Regions from separate parts of the Pseudomonas sp. SA195 genome, predicted to be linked through region 2. Evidence: predicted binding sites of a transcription regulator. Region 2 holds the regulator's gene; the other holds the start of a gene.
The links. The regulator sigma-54, encoded in region 2, starts transcription at its own class of promoters, with help from an activator protein. The targets are predictions, from matches to a motif close to ANTGGCATNNANNTTGCTNT.
Positions count from the first base shown of each region.

Region 1: M1D78_RS14425 (ammonium transporter) is a predicted target of sigma-54. The motif match lies at 5,066-5,085, and genes of this name have one in related genera.

Region 1 covers NZ_CP096392.1:3,109,635-3,116,675, reverse strand. The annotation lists gene M1D78_RS14450 (EamA family transporter) at 1-352, shown strand, start outside; gene M1D78_RS14445 (methyl-accepting chemotaxis protein) at 464-2,386, opposite strand; gene M1D78_RS14440 (MOSC domain-containing protein) at 2,536-3,234, opposite strand; gene M1D78_RS14435 (hypothetical protein) at 3,231-3,419, opposite strand; gene dgt (dGTPase) at 3,533-5,026, shown strand; gene M1D78_RS14425 (ammonium transporter) at 5,319-6,527, shown strand; gene M1D78_RS14420 (TetR/AcrR family transcriptional regulator) at 6,548-7,041, opposite strand, start outside.
Region 2 covers NZ_CP096392.1:940,876-947,916, reverse strand. The annotation lists gene M1D78_RS04300 (KdsC family phosphatase) at 1-240, shown strand, start outside; gene lptC (LPS export ABC transporter periplasmic protein LptC) at 249-821, shown strand; gene lptA (lipopolysaccharide transport periplasmic protein LptA) at 808-1,356, shown strand; gene lptB (LPS export ABC transporter ATP-binding protein) at 1,356-2,081, shown strand; gene M1D78_RS04280 (RNA polymerase factor sigma-54) at 2,229-3,740, shown strand; gene hpf (ribosome hibernation-promoting factor, HPF/YfiA family) at 3,821-4,129, shown strand; gene ptsN (PTS IIA-like nitrogen regulatory protein PtsN) at 4,136-4,600, shown strand; gene rapZ (RNase adapter RapZ) at 4,729-5,586, shown strand; gene M1D78_RS04260 (HPr family phosphocarrier protein) at 5,595-5,867, shown strand; gene pmbA (metalloprotease PmbA) at 5,995-7,041, opposite strand, start outside.

The sequences.
Region 1 (7,041 bases), 2.2 Mb from region 2:
GTTCCTTGGGCTGTCTTTTTGGCTGGAGGGGCCACAGGTAATCGAGGCGGCGCTGCGCGGTTTCAGCCTGGATTCGCTTCTGGTCCTGGTCTATCTGGCGTTTGGCGCGACCATCTTGGGCTATGGCCTGTGGAGCCGATTGCTGTCGCGCTATCCGGCCAATACGGTGGCACCTTTCTCGTTGCTGGTCCCTGTGGTCGGCCTGACCTCCGCCGCGCTGCTGCTGGACGAGCATCTCGGGCCTTTGCAGGCAGTCGGCGCGCTGCTGGTCATGCTCGGGTTGCTGGTCAACGTTGGCGGTGGCTGGCTGGTTGGTCGCCTGCGTACAGCGTTCGGCGGGGCGTCGGTCTGACAGCGCAACACCCGCACCGAGGCTCAGGTGGAGCATTGCTGCTGTACACCTTCAGCAGGGCGCGTGACGGCTAAAACAGCGGCGCAGCGCCCCGCGCAATGGCCCTCGCGGTCAGACCCGGAAGCGGCCGATCATCGCTTGCAGCTCGCCACCCAGCCGTGCCAGTTCCGCCGTCGACGCCGCGGTTTCACGCGCTGCTTCGGCGGAATGGTCGGCGACATCGCGTACGCTCAGGACGCTGCGGTTGATTTCCTCGGCCACCGAGCTCTGCTGCTCGGCGGCGGTAGGGATCTGCTGATTCATCGCCTGAATGACAGAAACCGTCTCGCTGATCGCTTGCAATTCCTGGCCGACATCGCGTGCCAGCGCCACAGTCTCGACAGCCAGGCCGCTGCTGCTGTCCATCATTCCAGATGCGGTACGGGCGCCTTGTTGCAGTGTGCCGATCAAGGCTTCGATCTGTGCCGTCGATTGTTGTGTGCGCTGGGCCAGCCCGCGTACCTCATCGGCTACCACGGCGAAACCGCGTCCCGCGTCGCCGGCGCGTGCGGCTTCGATAGCGGCATTCAGGGCCAGCAGGTTGGTCTGCTCGGCGATCCCGTTGATCACGGTCAGCACCGTGCTGATATTGTCGGTCTCCTGGTTCAGCTGGCTCATGGCCTGAGCCGACAGCGTGACCTCGTTGGACAACCGATCGATTTGCGCCAGGGCGCGCTGGACCACGGTGTTGCCTTTAGCCGCCTGGGTGTCGGCGCGCTGCGCCGCGATCGAGGCTTCTTCCGCGCTGCGTGCTACTTCCTGCACAGTCGCGGTCATCTGATGCATGGCGGTAGCGACCTGATCGGTTTCCTGGCGCTGGCTGTTGACCCCGGCACTGGTCTGTTCGGTCACCGCCGACAACTCCTCGGATGCCGTAGCCAGCTGGGTGGTGATCGCGCCGATGCGCCCAATCAGCGTTCGCAGGTTGCCGCGGGTCTTGCCTAGCGCCTGCAGTAACTGGCCGAACTCATCGCGGCGTTCGTTCACGTCCTGGCCGGTCATGTCACCGGCGCCGATGCGCTCGGCCATCTGCACCGCCTGGTTCAGCGGCTGGGCGATCTGCCGGACGATCAGCACGCTGACCAGCACGCCGAGGAGGATAGCGAGCAGGGTTACCCCCATGACTTGCAGCTTCTTGCTGTGCGCTTCCTCGCTGCGTTTCTCGGTCTGGCTGGCGATGATTCCCTGGGCCTGCTCATAGAGCGTGGCGAAGATGGCCTCCATTTCCTGGCGTGCCTGTTGCTGCTCGGCTACCAGCGGCGGCAGCTTCTTGACCAGCTCGACGTACTCGGTGGCGCTGGCCTTTAGAATCTTCAAGCTCGCGGCTTGCGGCCCGATGAGCTGTTCTTCCAGCGGTGCGATGGCCGCGTTGAGCGCGTCGAACTGGGCATTCAACGCCTGCAGCGCCGGCTCGGATTCCTCCATCAAGTAGCCGCGCACGGTGAAGCGCAACAGGCGGTTCTGCTTGGACAGGGCGGTGGTGAGCAGGGCGATATCGGCGATGTCTCCGGTAGGATGCAGCACCGGATTGCCGGGTACGCCGTGCCAACGGCGCTCCAGGTCGGCGATCAGCTTGTCGGTGGTGTTGCCGGCGTCGACCCAGTTGGCTCGGGTTTGTAACTTGAGTTCACGCAGCGCAGCGAGCCTGTCGAAGGCGCTCTGGTAGCGGCGGGCCTGTTCGGCAATGGACTGCAAGTACTGGCGGTTCTGGGCCTCAACGAAGCCGTCCTGCTTGCGGTCGACAGTGGTGACGATGTCCTTGACCGCGTCGGCGACCTGGCTGACGTAGCGAGCGTCGCCGCGCTCTTCGAAGCGCACCTGGGCGTAGCGGATCTGGTTGGCGTTGTTGAGCAAACGCTGTGCGGTTTCCGCCTTGTTGCTGCGTGACACCAGCGCATCCATGCTGAACACGCCAATGGCGGCTACCAAGACGGTCAGGAGCAGCACGGCTGTGAAGCCGAGTGCCAGCTTGTAGCTGACCTTGAGATTTTTCATTGTTGTTCCTCAAGCGGACAGGAAAGTGGAGTTGTAGTACCACATCGGCTGATTGGTCCGTAAATTGAGTATGTTGTCTGATGACATACCTGCGGTGTCGTGCACATTTGCGGCAGCTCGAACACCAACTGGGTGCCGCCGCGGCCAATCTAGAACAGGTTGCCCTGATCGTGGTGACGCCGTTTCGCGTCCAGACGTGCGCGCAGTCGTGTGCGGTATTCGGTCGCCAGGGCCGGCAGCGCCTGAAGCCAGTCCAGCGCATCGTGTGCGGCCGACTCGTCGAGGTAGATTCGCCAGACGCGTCTTACTGTGGCGTCCGGCCAGGGGCGGTCGATCAGCTGCAAGGTCGCACCGGGAGCGACCCAACCGGGTTCAAGCGTACGGTATAGCCACCCGGTTCGGCCGCTGTGTGCTAGCTGCCGCGCCAGCCCACGAGCAGCATGGCGCCGGTCCAGGTTGGCGCAGGGTGAGCGCGGCTGGCTGAGCTCGATGACCGCATCGCCCAGCCGGTAGCGGTCGCCGATGCACACCTGCTCCTCGCTCAGACCGAACGTCGCGAGATTCTCGCCGAAAGCACCGGGTGCCAGCCGCTGTAGGCCTGGGTAGATACGTTGCCAATGACGATAGTGCTCGGCGGGGTAGTGGCACAGGCTGCGATCGGGTCCGCCATGGAAGCGGCGGTCCGCGACCCGGTCGCCATGCAGGCCCTCTCGGTCGAGCCAGACCGTCTCATCGGCCCGCTGCTTGTCCATCGCCGACGGCTTGCCGGTGACGGGCAGTGCCAGGAGTGCGTCGCGCCTAAAGGGGCCGTCGATCGGCCAGCTGAGGTCCGGTGTAGTCTGGCTCATGGAGCGTCCAGGTCCGCCAGCGCGCGGCGCACCATGGCAGCGTATTCGGGCGGGCTTAGCTGATACAGCTCAGTTGCGACCCAAGCCAGCCAGTGCGGGCCGAGCGCCTTCTTGCGCTCGAGCAGGCGTCGGGCTTCGTCTGTCGCACGGGCAGCGTGCTGTTGGTGGAAATCCTGGCGGCTCATCGAGGCTTTATCCGATAGCGGGGTAGCGATTCTAAACGAGTCGTTACGCGCCGGCCGCTTGGTAAAGCAGAGGCGGCGCGCTAGGCTCGCGGTTCCTTCAACAGGAGCAAGCCATGCCGGAGCCCGTCAACTTCAAGAACAAGATTTCGCGCCAGCGACCCTACGGGCGTACCGAGCCTGGACTGATGGCAGCGCAAGACGATCTTTCCTTGGTAGTCGACCAGCTGGAAAGCGACCGGGGGCGCATCATCAATTCAGCTGCTATTCGCCGCCTGCAACAGAAGACGCAGGTGTTTCCACTGGAGCGCAACGCCGCGGTGCGCAGCCGGCTAACGCATTCATTGGAAGTCCAGCAGACTGGGCGCTTCATCGTGCGGACACTGTATAAGCAGCTCGGCGGGGATGCGGCGTGCTACGGCCTGGATGGACTGGAGAGCGCGCTTGAAAGCCTGGTGGAGATGACCTGCCTGATGCACGACATCGGCAACCCACCGTTCGGCCATTTCGGTGAGTTCGCTATCGGTGAGTGGTTCGCTGGGCATCTCGGGCCGCTGTTCGATCATGCGGTGCCGGGGCTGGACACCCCCGACGGGCTGAAAGCGACCATGCTGCGTGATCTCGAACGCTTCGAAGGCAATGCTCAGGCGATTCGTTTGGTGGTGTCGCTGCTGCGGCTGAACTTGACCTATACCCAAACGGCGGGCCTGCTGAAATATGTGCGCGCCGCCCATGCACCGCGGCCGGAGAAGGGCACGCCGGGCGCTTATCTGCACAAGAAGCCGGGCTTCTATCTGTCTGAAGCCGCGTTCGTCAGTGATCTGCAGAGCGCCCTGGGGCTGGAGCCCGGCACACGCCATCCGATCGCCTACATCATGGAGGCGGCGGATGACATCGCTTACTGCCTGGCCGACATCGAGGATTCGGTCGAAAAAGGCATATTCAGCATCGACCAGCTGGTTCACTTGCTGATCGAGAAATTCGGCGAGCACGGCTCACCGGAGGCAGCGATCAGCGGTGGTCGCAGCTTTCGCGACATGGTCGAGTATGCGCAAACGCGGGCGCAGAAGGAGCCAATCAACAAGGTCGGCGAGTTCTTCATCTGGCTTCGCGTCAATCTGGTGCACCCGCTGGTCCAGCACGCAGCGCAGCAATTCATCGAGCACATTGGGGCCATATATCACGGCACTCTGGACCGCGCGCTGCTGGAAGATGCCAGCCTCGCCAATGCCATTGTGCAGACCTTCAAGGACGTAGCGATGGATCGCGTGTTCTGTCACCGCGAGGTCGAAACCCTGCAACTGCAGGGTTACCGGATCCTCCAGGGCCTGTTGGATGCCTATGCACCATTGCTGAGCGTTACGCCCGAGGTCTTCATCGCTTTGACAGAAGGCAGCTGCCGCAGCGAGCCGCACCTGCAGATGCTCGCGCGACGTGTGCCGAGCCAATTGGTCAAGGCTTACCACGAGGCCATGAAGGCTCATGATTTATCTGCTGACGAGGGGCGACTGTGGGAGTTTTATTACCGCTGCCGGATGCTGCAGGACCTCGTCAGTGGCATGACTGACCAGCTGGCTCAGGATGAATACCGCACCTTGTCGGCGCTATGACTCTCGCCGCTACGCCTCACGGTGGCTCACTTCCGCTTCGCTGGTACGCGTATTGCTTCGCCACGGTGCGACCGGTTCGTTACTAGCCCTTAAATAGCGCATGGAATGAGCCGGTCGCGTCGTGGGGTGGTCCGGTGTGCGCTTTACCAGGGCGGGATCTGGTTTACGTCAAGCGCGGGATTGCTCCTCGACAAGAGAGATGGCAAGCGGCTATGCCTGCGTGATGCATTCTGGTGCGTTCAAAGGGTTCCGCTTGCTGTTTTGGTGCGAATTTCCTTGTAGGACCCAGTCGATGGACAACCCAAGCAGTGCAGTCGAAGTACTGGTACACGGCGCCAATACGCTGTTTATCTTGATGGGCGCGGTGATGGTACTGGCGATGCACGCCGGCTTCGCCTTTCTGGAGGTTGGAACGGTGCGCCTGAAGAATCAGGTCAACGCGCTTTCCAAGATCATCGCCGACTTCGCGGTCTCGACCCTGGCGTATTTCTTCATCGGTTATTGGGTCGCCTACGGCGTGACATTCATCCAACCCGCCGACCAAATGATCGCGGATAACGGTTACTCGCTGGTCAAGTTCTTCTTTCTGTTGACCTTCGCGGCGGCCATACCGGCGATCATTTCTGGCGGCATTGCCGAGCGGGCGAAGTTTGGGCCTCAGCTGTGCGCGACGCTGCTCATCGTCGCGTTCATCTACCCCTTCTTCGAAGGCCTGGTATGGAATGGGAATTTCGGAATGCAGGCATGGTTGGAGTCAGCCTTCGGTGCGCCTTTCCATGACTTCGCCGGTTCGGTAGTGGTGCATGGGATGGGCGGCTGGCTGGCCTTCGGCGCGGTCTTGCTGTTGGGGCGGCGCAACGGCCGCTACCGCGATGGTCGCCTGGTGGCTTTCGCGCCCTCGAACATTCCGTTCCTTGCGCTGGGTTCGTGGATTCTCATCGTCGGTTGGTTCGGCTTCAACGTAATGAGCGCGCAAACGCTCGAAGCGGTCAGCGGGCTGGTTGCACTGAACTCACTGATGGCGATGGTCGGCGGTACCGCGGCCGCCTGGTTGGTCGGCCGCAACGATCCCGGCTTCCTGCACAACGGGCCGCTCGCTGGCTTGGTTGCCGTCTGCGCCGGCTCCGATCTGATGCACCCGATTGGTGCGTTGGCGACGGGGTTGGTCGCCGGCGCCCTGTTTGTCTGGACATTCACCGCGGCGCAGGCCAAGTGGAAGATCGACGACGTCCTTGGCGTCTGGCCGCTGCACGGCCTGTGTGGGGTCTGGGGCGGTATCGCCTGCGGCATTTTCGGTCAACACGCGCTGGGTGGGCTCGGTGGCGTCAGCCTTCTCAGTCAGCTCGCCGGCTCGGCACTGGGTGTGCTCGTTGCCCTGGCTGGCGGTTTCGCCGTATACGGTTTGCTCAGGTCGACAATCGGCATTCGCCTGAGTCAGGAAGAAGAGTTCAACGGAGCGGACCTGTCGATCCACCGGATCGGCGCGCTGAGCCACGACTGAACCCAGGCGGTGGCGTCTCGTTAGGCGGGTTCGCCACGCCTGCCGTAGGCGCGCAGGAACATCGCGACTACCTCACGCACGTGCTGCTCGGCCTCGGCTGCAGAGGGCTCCCCGCTGTAGCCGATCATCAAGCGGAAATGCGCGCCGCCTTTGACCAATGCGCAGAAATGCTCGGCCGCGTTCAGCGGCTCGGGTGTGACTAACAGCCCACGGCGGTCGGCCACGGCGAACATGCCTTCCAGATCCGAGAGCAACCGCAGGGGGCCGGCGTCGAAGAACATACGCGACAGCGTCGGGTTCTGCGTCGCCATCGCCACCATCACCCGATGCAAGCCGATGGATTCCGGGCTGTTGACCAGCGCATGGAAGGCGCGGCCGATCTCCAGAAGCACCTCTTCAATGGTGCGTTGCGGTTCAAGCATGAACAGGCTGCGCGGCAGTCGTGTCTCGCAGATGCTTTTCACCGCGTCGCAGAACAAGGCTTCCTTGTCGCCGAAATGGCTGTATAGCGTCA
Region 2 (7,041 bases):
CTCGGCGAACTCGGCCTGGACTATGCCGAAGTCGCCTACCTGGGCGACGACTTGCCGGACTTGCCAGTGATTCGCCGAGTCGGGCTGGGCATGGCGGTCGCGAGCGCCGACGCGTTTGTGCGCGAGCATGCCCACGGCGTCACCGGCGCCCGAGGTGGCGAAGGCGCCGCGCGCGAATTCTGCGAGCTGATCATGCGCGCCCAGGGCACCCTCGAGGCAGCCCAGGCTGCCTATTTGTAGAGGTGACCATGCTGAGCAAGATTCGCCTGCCTGCCGTCCTGTTGCTGATCGCCCTATCGTTGGGCGCCATCGGCTACTGGAATATCCGCCCCGAGAGTTTCATGGAGACGCCAGCCGCCGTTACAGCGCCGGAGTCTCCCATCGATTTCTACGTGATCAACTCGCGCACCGTGCAATACCAGCCCGACGGCAAGCGCAACTACGAACTGGTCGCCGAGAAGGTCGAGCACGTCAAGGCTAGCGACGTCAGCCTGCTTACCCGGCCGGACCTCAAGTCCTACCGCGGCACCGACCTGCCCTGGCACGTCACCAGCGAGCGCGGCGAAGTCGGGCCGCAGGGCGAGGAAGTCGAGCTGATCGACAACGTGCGTATCGAGCGAACCGATGCCAAAGGCCGCCCCACCATCGTGACCAGCAGCCGGATGACCGTGCTGCCGGAGAAGGATTATGCCGAGACCCGGCAACCCGTTAGAATCGTCGCCGCGAACGGCGTGACCACCGCCACGGGCATGAAAGCGTACATGAACGAAGGCAGGATGCTCCTGCTATCCAACGTAAGAGGCCAGCATGAGCTGCGTTAAGACTCTCCCCTTCTTGCTCGGTCTGAGCATTCTTCTGCTCGGTGCCAATGCCCATGCGCTGCCCGAGGATCGCAACCAGCCGATCCGCGTCCAGGCCGACACGGCTGAACTGGATGATCGCCAAGGCGTCGCGGTGTACCGCGGCGATGTGGTCATCACCCAAGGCACCATGAAGATAACTGGCGACACCGTTACCATCACCCAGAACGCAAACGGTGACGTGGAGGTCTTCACGTCCATCGGCAAGCCGGCCTATTACGAGCAGAAGCCCGCCGTCGACAAGGAGATCGTCAAGGCGTACGGCCTGACCATCCAGTATTTCGCGGCAAACGAGCGCATCGTGCTCATCGACCAAGCCAAAGTGGTCCAGGAAGGCAATACCTTCGAAGGCGAGAAAATCGTTTACGACACCCAGCGCCAAATCGTGAACGCCGGGCGCGCCACCAATGCGGATGTCACGACCCCGCGCCCACGGGTCGATATGGTCATCCAGCCGCGCAAGCGCGACCAGCCGGCAACGGAGCAGAGCGAGTAATGGCAACCCTCAAGGCCCAGCACCTCGCTAAGAGCTACAAGAGCCGCCAGGTCGTTCGTGATGTCAGCCTGTCCATCGAAAGCGGCCAGATCGTTGGCTTGCTAGGCCCGAACGGCGCGGGCAAGACGACCTGTTTCTACATGATCGTTGGCCTGGTCAGGGCCGACCAGGGACGAGTCCTCATCGACGATAACGACGTGACGCACCTGCCAATGCACGGCCGGGCACGCGCTGGCATTGGGTATCTGCCGCAGGAGGCCTCGATCTTTCGCAAGCTCTCGGTCGCCGACAACATCATGGCCATCCTCGAGACCCGCAAAGACCTCGATCGCAGTGGGCGCCAACAGGCGCTGGAAGGGCTGCTGCAGGAGTTTCACATCAGCCATATCCGCGACAGCCTGGGCATGAGTCTGTCGGGCGGGGAGCGACGCCGGGTCGAGATCGCACGTGCGCTGGCCACCGCGCCCAAGTTCATCCTGCTCGATGAGCCGTTTGCCGGCGTCGACCCCATATCGGTCGGCGATATCAAGCAGATCATCCATCACCTGAAGGCCAAGGGTATCGGCGTGCTCATCACCGACCACAACGTGCGCGAGACGCTGGATATCTGCGAGACAGCCTATATCGTCAACGATGGCCAGCTGATCGCTGAAGGCGACGCGCAAACCATCCTGGCCAACCAACTCGTCAAGGAAGTGTACTTGGGCCACGAATTCAGGCTCTGACCGGCTTTTTTTTCAGGAGACGTCGCGCCCAAGGGCTAGGCAAAGGCTTCGCCAGCAGGCATATAATTTGCTTCCTCTGGCGCCCAAGCCGCCAACAGTCGGAACAGGCGCGGTTGCGCCGGCAAACAAGGTTCGAAGTCCTCTGCCATGAAACCATCGCTAGTCCTGAAGATGGGCCAGCAGCTGACGATGACACCGCAGCTGCAACAGGCCATACGGTTGCTCCAGTTATCCACGCTCGATCTCCAGCAGGAGATTCAGGAAGCGCTGGATTCCAACCCCATGCTGGAACGCGAAGAGGATGGGGATGATTTCGAGGGCTCGGACGTAATGGCCGAGTCGATCGAGACCCAGACGGACAATGCTTCGACGCCCGAACCGAACGGCGCGGACAGCCGTTATGAAGAAACCGTCAGCACCGCCGAACACGCCGATGAAGGCGATTGGGGCGACCGCATCCCTGACGAATTGCCCGTCGACACCGCTTGGGAAGACATCTACCAGACCAGCGCCAGCAACCTGCCGAGCAGCGATGACGACGACTGGGACTTCACCACCCGCACGTCCGCTGGTGAGAGCTTGCAGAGCCACCTGCTCTGGCAGTTGAACCTTGCGCCCATGAGCGACACCGACCGGCTCATTGCCGCCACCCTGATCGACTGCATCAACCCGCAGGGCTACCTCGAGGAAACGCTCGAAGAAGTCCTGGAGTCGTTCGATCCAGAACTGGAAATCGAGCTCGACGAAATCGAAGTGGTGCTGCGCCGCATCCAGCAGTTCGAGCCCGCCGGGATTGGCGCCCGGGACCTGCGCGAATGCCTGCTTCTGCAGCTGCGCCAGCTGCCTGAGCGCACGCCCTGGCTGACCGAGGCAGTACGCCTGGTGAGCGATCACCTGGATATCCTTGGCAACCGCGACTACGCGCTGCTCATGCGCCGCATGAAGCTCAAGGAGGACGAGCTACGCCAGGTCGTCGACTTGATCCAGACGCTTAATCCGCGCCCCGGTTCGCAGATCGAGGCGAGCGAACCCGAGTACGTCGTGCCGGACGTCATCGTACGCAAGCACAACGACCGCTGGCTGGTCGAACTCAATCAGGAAGCGATGCCTCGTCTGCGAGTCAACGCGCAGTATGCCGGCTTCGTCAAACGCGCCGACTCCAGCGCCGACAACACCTTCATGCGCAACCAGTTGCAAGAGGCGCGCTGGTTCATCAAGAGCCTGCTCAGCCGCAACGAGACGCTGATGAAGGTTGCCACGCAGATTGTCGAACACCAGCGCGGCTTCCTCGACCATGGCGACGAGGCGATGAAGCCGCTGGTCCTGCATGACATCGCCGAAGCGGTGGGCATGCACGAGTCGACGATTTCCCGCGTGACCACTCAGAAATTCATGCATACCCCACGCGGCATCTACGAGCTCAAGTACTTTTTCTCCAGCCACGTCAGCACCGCGGAAGGCGGCGAATGCTCGTCCACCGCGATCCGCGCGATCATCAAGAAGCTGGTCGCCGCGGAAAACCCGAAAAAGCCGTTGAGCGACAGTAAGATCGCTGGTTTACTGGAAGAGCAGGGCATCCAGGTAGCACGCCGTACCGTCGCAAAATACCGTGAGTCACTGGGTATCGCGCCGTCCAGCGAGCGCAAGCGGTTACTGTAGATACCGGGTGATCCGGCCGAATCTCTTACGCTGGCGAACCTCTGGTCCGCCAATCCGCACGTGGCAAAAGGAGATGCAGTATGCAAGTCACTATCACTGGCCTTCACCTTGAAGTTACCGAGCCCCTGCGTGACTACCTCGAGGAAAAGTTCGAACGGCTGGAACGGCATTTCGACCGCATCATCAACGTTCAAGTGATCCTTCAGGTCGAGAAGCTCAAGCAGAAGGCCGAAGCCACCCTTCATGTCGCCGGACGCGAAGTTGTTGCCAACGCCGAGCACGAAGACATGTACGCCGCCATTGACCTGCTTGCCGACAAGCTCGACCGCCAGCTCATCAAGCACAAAGAAAAACAGCTCGACCACAGCCAGGGTGCCCTAGCCCGCTAGCCCATCATGATCCGACTCGAAAATATCCTGACCCCCGCACGTTCCTTGGTGAACGTGCCGGGCGGCAGCAAGAAACGCGTCCTGGAGCAAATCGCCAAGGTGATTGCCCGGGATCTCCCCGACCTCGACCCGCAAGCCATCTTCGAAAGCTTCGTCGCCCGCGAGAAGCTCGGCTCCACCGGATTCGGCAACGGCATCGCCATCCCGCACTGTCGCATGACCGGCTGCACCTCGCCCTTAAGCGCGGTGCTGCACCTGGGCGCACCGGTGGATTTCGATGCGATCGACGGCGCACCGGTTGACCTGCTGTTCGTCCTGCTCGTACCCGAAGCAGCGACAGATGAACACTTGGAGCTACTGCGCCAGATCGCCAGCATGCTTGACCGCGACGACGTCCGCGAGCGCCTGCGCAGCGCCTCGACGTCCGAATCGCTCTACCAGACGGTGGTTGACATCCAGAGCGGCCAATAACGCCGGAGCTGCGCATGCAGGCCAGCGAGAAGTGAGGAACGAGACGTGCCCAAGACCTGCCACCGCTCGCGACACCGACGCCGTTCGGCCCAGGCCGTGCACCAAAGACCCCGCCGGAAGAACGCGCCATGCGCCTGATCATCGTCAGTGGCCGCTCCGGCTCCGGCAAAAGCACGGCGCTCGACGTGCTCGAAGACAACGGTTTCTACTGCATCGATAATCTGCCGGCGGGGCTGCTTCCCGAACTGGCAGAGCGCGCCTTCCTGCACACGGAATTACTGCAACCCCAGGTCGCCGTCTCCATTGACGCTCGCAATCTGCCGAGCCAGCTCAAGCGCTTTCCCGAGCTGCTCGTCGAGGCAAGAGCCCGACACATCCAGTGCGACGTGCTCTACCTGGACGCAGCTGATGAAACGTTGCTCAAACGCTTTTCTGAAACACGCCGCCGTCATCCGTTGACCACCGAGCGACGCTCGCTGGCCGAGGCCATTCGCGACGAAGAAAAGCTGCTCGCCCCGATCATCGACCATGCCGATCTCAAGATCGACACGACGCACCTGAATCTCTACCAGCTGCGCGACACGCTGAAACTGCGCCTACTGAACAAACCTGAGCCGGGGACCGCATTTCTTTTCGAATCCTTTGGATTCAAGCGCGGCATGCCCGTCGATGCCGACGTCGTGTTCGATGTTCGCTGCCTGCCAAATCCTTATTGGAAGGCCGAGCTGCGCGACTATTCCGGACTCGACCAACCCGTGATCGACTACCTCGCGCAGCAGGCCGACGTGGAGGAGATGTTTCAGGATATCCATGCTTATCTCAGCAAATGGCTGCCCCGCTTCGCTGCCAGCAATCGCGCCTATGTCACGGTCGCGATCGGCTGCACCGGCGGGCATCACCGCTCGGTGTATCTGGCTGAGCGACTGTGTCAGGCGCTGCGCGAGCCTCTGAAAAACGTCCAGGTCCGCCATCGCGACCTGGTCTAGGAAGAACCATGCCAGTCTGCGATATCACCATCGTCAACAAACTCGGGCTACATGCCCGGGCCGCCGCCAAGTTCGTCGGGGTCGCCAACCAATTCCCCTGCGACATCCGTATCGGCCGCTGCCCCGACACCGTGGTCGACGGCAAGAGCATCATGGCTGTGATGATGCTGGCGGCGAGCAAGGGCACCACGCTGCACATGCGCACCGAGGGCGACCAGGAACACGAGGCGATGGACGCACTGGTCGCGCTGATCGAAGACTACTTCGAGGAAGGCGAATAGCAGCACCGGAGCTCGTAGCCAGACCGTGGCGTTGCTGCGGCTTGGTCAACGTCCAATTGCCGCTGCACGCCAGAGCATGCAGGGTTTGCCCTCTGGCGTGTCACGCCACCCAAATCGCTTGGTTCGATTAGCTTCCCGCGACCTTCATCCGTTCGATCAGCACCGAACCTGTGTGGATACTGCTTCGGGTTTCGATGTCACGACCCACGGCGACGATCTGCCGGAACATGTCGCGCAAATTGCCGGCGATGGTGACTTCCTGCACTGGGAATTGAATCTCGCCGTTCTCGACCCAGTAGCCACCCGCGCCGCGGGAGTAGTCGCCCGTCACCAGATTCAAACCCTGCCCCATCAGCTCTGTCACTAGCAGGCCGCGGCCCATACGCCGAATCAGTGCTGCCTGATCATCATCGCCGTGAGTCACGAACAGATTGTGCACCCCTCCCGCATTCGCCGTGCTGGGCAGGCCCAGCTTGCGACCCGAATAGGTGCTGAGGACATAGAAAACAAGCTGGCCCTTGTCCACGAACGGCTTGGCATAGGTCGCCAAGCCGTCGCCGTCGTAGCCCGCACTCGCCAGCCCGCGCAACAGATGCGGCCGCTCGTCGAGGCTCAGCCACTCGGGGAACAACGTCTGGCCCAATGCATCCTCCAGATAGGAGGCCTTGCGATAGAGGTTGCCGCCGGAAATAGCGGACAGGAAATGGCCAAACAGCCCGGTCGCCAGCTCCGCAGAGAACAGCACGGGCACATCGCAGGTCGGCACCGGTCGCGCGCCCAGACGCCGCACGGCACGCTCCGCCGCCCGCCGGCCGATGGAGTCAGCCGAGGCCAGCTCGCTGGCGACGCGATTGACGTCATAGTGATAGTCACGCTGCATTTGCCCGTCGGCCTCGGCGATCATCACGCAGCTGAGGCTATGGCGGCTGCTGCAATAGCCGCCGACGAAGCCATTGCTGTTGCCATAGCCGCGGATGCTGCGATGCGTACTCAAGCTGGTGCCGTCGGCGTTATGGATGCGTGGGTCCGTGGCGAACGCTGCAGCCTCGCAAGTGAGCGCCAGCTCGACGGCCTCGTCTGGCGCGATCTGCCAGGGGTGATAGAGGTCCAGGTCCGGCAGGTCGCGGGCCATGCGCTCGGCGTCGGCAAGGCCTGCAAAGCTGTCTTCGGAGGC